Regions from separate parts of the Terrabacter lapilli genome, predicted to be linked through region 1. Evidence: riboswitches for the same ligand, from Rfam matches in the RefSeq annotation. Region 1 holds a riboswitch; each other region holds the start of a gene.
The links. A riboswitch is a leader RNA that binds a small molecule or an ion and turns the genes downstream of it on or off. The one in region 1 is predicted to bind S-adenosylmethionine.
Positions count from the first base shown of each region.

Region 2: it holds a riboswitch for S-adenosylmethionine, as region 1 does, so the genes downstream of both, ABD241_RS16720 (bifunctional o-acetylhomoserine/o-acetylserine sulfhydrylase) here and ABD241_RS03920 (aminotransferase class V-fold PLP-dependent enzyme) in region 1, are expected to answer to the same signal.
Region 3: it holds a riboswitch for S-adenosylmethionine, as region 1 does, so the genes downstream of both, ABD241_RS20690 (putative leader peptide) here and ABD241_RS03920 (aminotransferase class V-fold PLP-dependent enzyme) in region 1, are expected to answer to the same signal.

Region 1 is NZ_BAAAPU010000003.1:547,766-549,956, reverse strand. Features, by position in the region: gene ABD241_RS03925 (MFS transporter) at 1-542, shown strand, start outside; SAM riboswitch class IV at 645-770, shown strand; gene ABD241_RS03920 (aminotransferase class V-fold PLP-dependent enzyme) at 927-2,191, shown strand, end outside.
Region 2 is NZ_BAAAPU010000009.1:393,619-395,809, reverse strand. Features, by position in the region: partial or broken gene ABD241_RS16720 (bifunctional o-acetylhomoserine/o-acetylserine sulfhydrylase) at 1-924, opposite strand, end outside; SAM riboswitch class IV at 967-1,086, opposite strand; gene ABD241_RS16715 (acyl-CoA dehydrogenase family protein) at 1,251-2,191, shown strand, end outside.
Region 3 is NZ_BAAAPU010000007.1:1,183,485-1,185,675, reverse strand. Features, by position in the region: gene ABD241_RS13560 (amino acid ABC transporter permease) at 1-748, opposite strand, end outside; gene ABD241_RS20690 (putative leader peptide) at 988-1,068, opposite strand; SAM riboswitch class IV at 1,103-1,215, opposite strand; tRNA gene ABD241_RS13555 (tRNA-Tyr) at 1,834-1,914, opposite strand; gene ABD241_RS13550 (YajQ family cyclic di-GMP-binding protein) at 2,049-2,191, shown strand, end outside.

The DNA.
Region 1 (2,191 bases):
GGATGCTGTTCGTCGCCGTCTTCACCGGCATGGCGGCCGGCATCGTCGGTGGCCCGCGGCTGCTCGCCGGGCTCTCCCGCCCCCGTGTCTTCGGCGCGGCCCTGACCAGCGCCGGGGTGCTCCTGCTCGTCCTCGCCCTCGTCCCGCTGCTGCTCGTCGCGCTCGTGCTCGCGACGGTGCTCGGGGCCGTCATCGGCGTCGCGTGGGTCGTCGGCTACACCCTGCTCGGGCTCACCGTCGAGGACGAGGTGCGTGGCCGCACCTTCGCCCTGGTCCAGTCCCTCAACCGCGTCGTCCTCGTGCTCGTCCTCGCGCTCGCCCCGCTCCTGGCCGCCGGGATCGAGTCGGCACTTCCCCTCCCCCGCACCGTGGACGTGGCGTCCCTGGCCCTGACCTACACGGGGGCGACGGCCGCCTACCTCCTCGCCGGTCTGGCGATGGGCGCAGCCGGCATCGCCGCCTGGCGGTCGATGAACGACAAGCCCGGGGTCACCGTCCTCGCCGAGCTGCGGGACGCCCGACGCGCGCGCCGTGCCCGCTGACCCCGGCCCGCTTGCTCCGTGCCACGCGCGGCGTCTCGGATGGCGACACGCGCAGCCCGTCTGGTGGACACGCGCTGGATCTCCCGCCTATGGTCCTGCGCAGGTCATGAGTGCCAGTGACAAGCCCCGGCTCGCTGGCCAGCAACCCTCCTCCGCGGTGGGGTGCTCCGGGTGACGACCAGGCCACCCTCGGTCCGTTCGCCTGATCGAGGTCGGCAAGCGCGGACCCGCACCGGGTGGGTCCCCTGACCCAGGAGCACTGACATGTCGGTCCTTCCCTCGCCCCACACACTCCCCTCGCCGGCCGGCCCCTCCGCGTCCCCGGCGGCCTCGCCGTGTGGCGGCTCTCCCGCACCGGCGGTCCGTACGCGTGCACTGCACGTCGTGCCCGAGGCGCGGTCGCTGCCTCCTGTCGTCGGCGCGGGACTGCGCGTGCCGACGCTCCGCGGCGAGACGGCATACGCGAACCTCGACCACGCGGCCTCCACGCCGGCGCTCGAGACGGTCAAGGCTGCCGTCGACCGCGCGCTGGAGACGTACTCGTCCGTCCACCGCGGCGCCGGCTTCGCGTCGCGCCTGACGAGCGCGTGGTACGAACAGGCGCGGGCCGAGGTCGCCGAGTTCGTCGGTGCCAGGGAGGGCGACTCGGTCGTCTTCACCCGCACGACGACCGACTCGTGGGCCGTGCTCGGCAAGGCGCTTCCGAGCCGCACCACGGTCTTCGTCTTCGGCAGCGAGCACCACTCCACCCTGCTGCCCTGGGGCCGGTTCCGCACCGTGCGGCTGCCGGTGCCACGGACGCTCGACGACGCGTACGCCCTTCTCGACGAGGCGCTGTCCGAGCACCCCTCGCGCCACCGCCTGGTCGTCATCACCGCGGCCTCCAACGTCACCGGCGAGGTCTGGCCCGTCGCGCGCTTCGCCGGCCTCGCCCACACCCACGGCGCCCGGATCGCCGTCGACGCCGCCCAGCTCTCCGCCCACCGCCGCATCGACCTCGCGGCGTGGGACGCGGACTACGTCGCCTTCTCCGGGCACAAGACGTATGCGCCCTACGGAGCCGGCGTGCTCGCGGGCCGCTCCGACTGGCTCGACGCCGGCACCCCCTACCTCTTCGGCGGTGGCGCGACCCGCTCGGTGAGCGAGGAGGGCACCACCTGGGCGACCGGCCCGGCCCGGCACGAGGGCGGCAGCCCGAACGTCATCGGTGCCATCGCGCTCGCGGCGGCCTGCGCGACGATCCGCCGCCACGCCGAGGCCATCGAGGACCACGAGACGCGCCTGCTCGACCGGCTGCGGTCCGGCCTGGCCGACGTGCCCGGGGTCGAGGTGCTCTCCATCTTCGGCGACGACAGCGACCGCGTCGGCGTCGTCGCCTTCACCGTCGACGGCTGGGACTCGGCCCTCGTGTCGCAGGTGCTCTCGGTCGAGCACGGCATCGGTGTGCGCGACGGCAAGTTCTGCGCCCACCTGCTCGTCGACGAGCTGCTCGAGGACCCGTGGGGTGAGCGGCCGGACACCGCCGTGCGGGCCAGCATCGGCCTCGGCACCACCGTCGAGGGCGTCGGCCGCCTCGTGTCGGCGGTGGCCGGACTGGTCGAGCACGGCACCGCGGCCACGTGGACCCGGACCGAGGCCGGCTGGGTCGT
Region 2 (2,191 bases), on a different contig from region 1:
GTTGAACGGCGCGGCGGACGGGCCGAGGTCGCGCAGCAGCTGCACGCGCGCCTTGAGGATGTAGGCGAGGTTGGCCCCGAGGGGGCTGCCGACGCCGAGGTCCCGCGCGAAGACGAGGCCGTGGTAGCTCTCCTCGGGCGTGTTGTAGTTCGGGAACCGCTCCGGGTCCTGGGCGTAGTCGAAGCGCCCCGCGTCGACGATGACCCCGGCGATCGAGGTGCCGTGGCCGCCGAGGTACTTCGTCGCGGAGTGCACGACGACGTCGGCGCCCCACTCGATCGGCCGGATGACGTAGGGCGTGGCGATGGTGTTGTCGACGACGAGCGGCACGCCGTGCTCGTGGGCGAGCGCGGCGACGGCCTCGATGTCGAGCACCTCGGCCTTCGGGTTGGCGATGGTCTCGCCGAAGAAGGCCTTGGTGTTGGGCCGCACGGCCGCCCGCCAGGACTCGATCGAGGTCGGGTCCTCGACGAAGCTGACGTCGATGCCGAGCTTGGGGAAGGTGAACTTCAGCAGGTTGACGGTGCCGCCGTAGAGGCTGGGGGAGGCCACGATGTGGTCGCCGGCCTCGGCGAGGTTGAGCAGCGCCAGCGTCGTGGCGGACTGCCCGGAGGCCACGAGCAGCGCCCCGACCCCGCCCTCCAGCGCGGCGATGCGCTGCTCGACGACATCGGTCGTCGGGTTCATGATCCGCGTGTAGATGTTGCCGAACTCCTTGAGCCCGAACAGGTTTGCGGCGTGGTCGGTGTCGTTGAAGACGTAGCTCGTCGTCTGGTAGATCGGCAGTGCGCGCGCTCCGGTGGTGCCGTCGGCGGACTGTCCGGCGTGGATCTGCTTGGTCTCGAAGGACCAGTTGGGCTCGGTCATCGCTCGGTGCTCTTCCTCGGTCGTGTCGGTGACCGGGGCTGCGGGTTCAGCAGCCGGCGCACCGACGGGTCGGTGCGGGAGAGCGACTCTCGGGAGGTCTCTCCGCGCTTGCCCGCGCGCCGGGTGGCGTCGACGGGCCAGGTCCTCACCCGGGGCACCCCACCGCGGTTGGAGGGTTGCCGGCCAGCGAGCCGGGGCTTGTCGCTGGCGCTCATGACCTACCGGGGAGTGTACGTATGCGTCGCGACCGAGAGTGAGCGGGTGTCCTCATCGTGGACGCCGACACGGCATACGGCTCGGCCCCGCAGTTGACGCTGCGTCGCCCGTGGCGTCGCTCACGAGGCGGCCCGGGTCGTCCGAACCGGCGAGTAGGATCACCGTCCGTGAGCACGAACGCCGACTTCGACCTGTTCCGGACCAGCGAGGACCACGAGGCCCTCCGAGAGGCCGTCCGCGCGGTCGCCGAGGACAAGATCGCCCCGTACGCCGCTGCCGTCGACGCCGAGGCGCGCTACCCGCAGGAGGCGCACGACGCCCTCGTCGCCTCGGACTTCTTCGCCCCCCACGTGCCGGAGGAGTACGACGGCGTGGGGGCCGACGCGCTCGCCACCTGCATCGTCATCGAGGAGGTCGCCCGCGTCGACGCGTCGGCCTCGCTCATCCCGGCCGTCAACAAGCTCGGCTCGCTCCCGCTCATCCTCGACGGCAGCGAGCAGGTCAAGTCCCGCTACCTGCCGCCGCTCGCCAAGGGTGAGACGACCTTCTCCTACGGCCTCTCCGAGCGCGAGGCCGGCTCCGACACCGCGTCGATGCGGTGCCGGGCGCGCCAGGACGGCGACGGGTGGGTCCTGTCCGGGCAGAAGTCGTGGATCACCAACGCCGGCGTCTCCGAGTACTACACGGTGCTCGCCGTGACGGACCCCGACGGCCCGCGCGGCGGCAACGTCACCGCCTTCGTCGTCGAGAAGTCCGACGAGGGCTTCACGTTCGGCGAGAAGGAGCGCAAGCTCGGCATCAAGGGCAGCCCCACCCGCGAGCTGCACTTCGACGACGTCCGCCTCCCCGCCGACCGCGTCGTGGGCCAGGTCGGCGACGGCCTGAAGATCGCGCTGCGCACCCTCGACCACACCCGCGTCACCATCGGGGCGCAGGCGGTCGGCATCGCCCAGGGCGCGCTCGACCAGGCGCTGGCCTACGTCAAGGAGCGCAAGCAGTTCGGCAAGCGCATCGCCGACTTCCAGGGCATCCAGTTCATGCTGGCCGACATGGCGATGGAGCTCGAGGCCGCGCGCCAGATGGTCTACGTCGCGGCAGCGAAGTCCGA
Region 3 (2,191 bases), on a different contig from region 1:
CCAGCAGCAGTGGCACGACCCGGGAGTTGCGTCCGTAGATGACCTGCACCTGGTAGAAGAGCTCCGGGATCGCGAGCACCGACACGATCGAGGTGCCCTTGAAGAGGCTGATCACCTCGTTGGCGGCGTTCGGCAGGATCGAGCGCATCGCCTGGGGCAGGACCACCTTGGTGAACTGGCGCAGACGCGGGATGCCCAGGGCTGCGGCTGCCTCGCGCTGTCCTTCGTCGACCGCGAGGATGCCGCCGCGGATGATCTCGGCGGCGTAGGCCGCCTGGTGCAGTGCCAGACCGAGGACGGCGGCGCCGAGGGCCCCGAACAGGTCGTTGGTGGAGACGCTGCCGAACGAGGGGCCGAAGGGCAGCCCGAAGGAGATGGTCTGGTAGAGGTAGGCGATGTTGAACCAGAAGAGCAGCTGCACGATGAGCGGGATCGAGCGGAAGGCCCAGATGTAGGTCCACGCGACCGAGCGCAGGAAGCCATTGTGGGACAGGCGCATTGCCGCGAGGACGACGCCGAGGGCAAAACCGGTCACGGTCCCGAGCACGGTGAGCTGGATGGTGGTGCCGAGAGCGCGCACGATCGTCTCGCTGGCGAAGTACGCGGCGAAAGTGGACCACTCCCAGCCGGGGTTGGTGGCCAGCCCGTTGACGAACATCGCGACGAGGACGAGCACGCCCGCCACACCTACCCAGGTCCACGGCGTGCGCCGAGGGACCACGGTGAGGACGGGCGACGTGTCGGGCACGGCGGTGAGGACGGCCGTCGCGGGCGGTGGAGCAGGAGCGGATGGGGAAGGTGCCGCCTGAGCGGTTCTCGGGACGGAGGTGGTGGACACTGAGGGTCTCCTGGGGACACGGGCACGCCCGTCGGGGACGGGTGGCGTGGATAGAGGTCTGCGTCGTTGCCGCCCGGCGCACGGGGTCGCCGGGCGGCCAGGTCGCGTACCGCCGGGGCTACGTCAGTCGACGTCGGCGAGGCGGTGCGTCACCGACGACAGAGCGCGCTGGAGACGCGGAGCAGGTCGACGTGCCGACGGGCCACCAGGGTGGTCGTCCGTGCGGTCATCTCTGCTCCTCGGGTCTCCGGGACCCGATCAACGAGTCCGCGCTTGCCGGCGCCATCAGCGACCGGCCAGGTCTTCACCCGGAGCACCCCGCCGCGGAGGAGGGTTGCTGTCCAGCAAGCCGGGGCTGTGCACTGGAACTCGTGACCTGCGGTGAGCGTACGCACACCGGTACGAAGCGGGCAACCGCATGGATGCGGAGCGCAAGACCGTTCACACACATCGACAGAGAGACTCGGTAGACACCAAACATGTTGCGGCACAATGTGATCCGGTCGGGCAAACTCACTGAGACCGCGCCCAATACCCCACTAAAACAGTAGGAAAAGATCCTGCCGCGTTTCGCATGTCGAGATGGTCCCGGGATCGAGACGACAGCTGGTCCCCAACTTGTGACGCTCGGGCGAACGCCTCAACCGTGGACGTGGTCCTGCGGCACTACGAGTCAGTCCTGTGGGGGCAGCAGCGCAGCCGCCGTGCCGGCAAGGCAAGGGCCTCGAATCGCCACGGCGCAGAAGTCCGTCGCGATTGCATACCCCCCTCCCCCGCATCGCCGCAGGTCACGGGCGGGAGGCCCGTAGGAGACGCCCCGTCCCGGGCCCGATTTCCCCACATATTCCCCGCGGAGCCATTCGGCTCTCACGTTTCCGCAGGTCAGAGGCTTGCAGAATAGCCTTCGGAATCCGTGGCGCCACGTACCCTCCCGGGGTACATGCAAGAGGCCCCGACCCGCGTTTGCGCTGGTCAGGGCCTCTCGGCGCACTGGGTGGCAGGTGAAGGATTCGAACCTTCGTAGCTTTCGCGACGGATTTACAGTCCGCTTCCATTGGCCGCTCGGACAACCTGCCTTGGTGCGTCTGGAAGGATAGCAAGAGATCGGGCGGGGTCAGTAATCGGGACCACGGCGACGTGTCCGGCATGTCCGCGTGCCCACGGCCACCCGTCCGACAGCCCAGCCACACGCATCTGGAAGGACCCACCGATGGCCGACTCCTCCTTCGACATCGTCAGCAAGTTCGACAAGCAGGAGATCGCGAACGCGGTCAACAGCGCGAGCAAGGAGATCGCGACGCGCTACGACTTCAAGAACGTCGGCGCCTCGGTCGACCTCGCCGGTGACGTCAT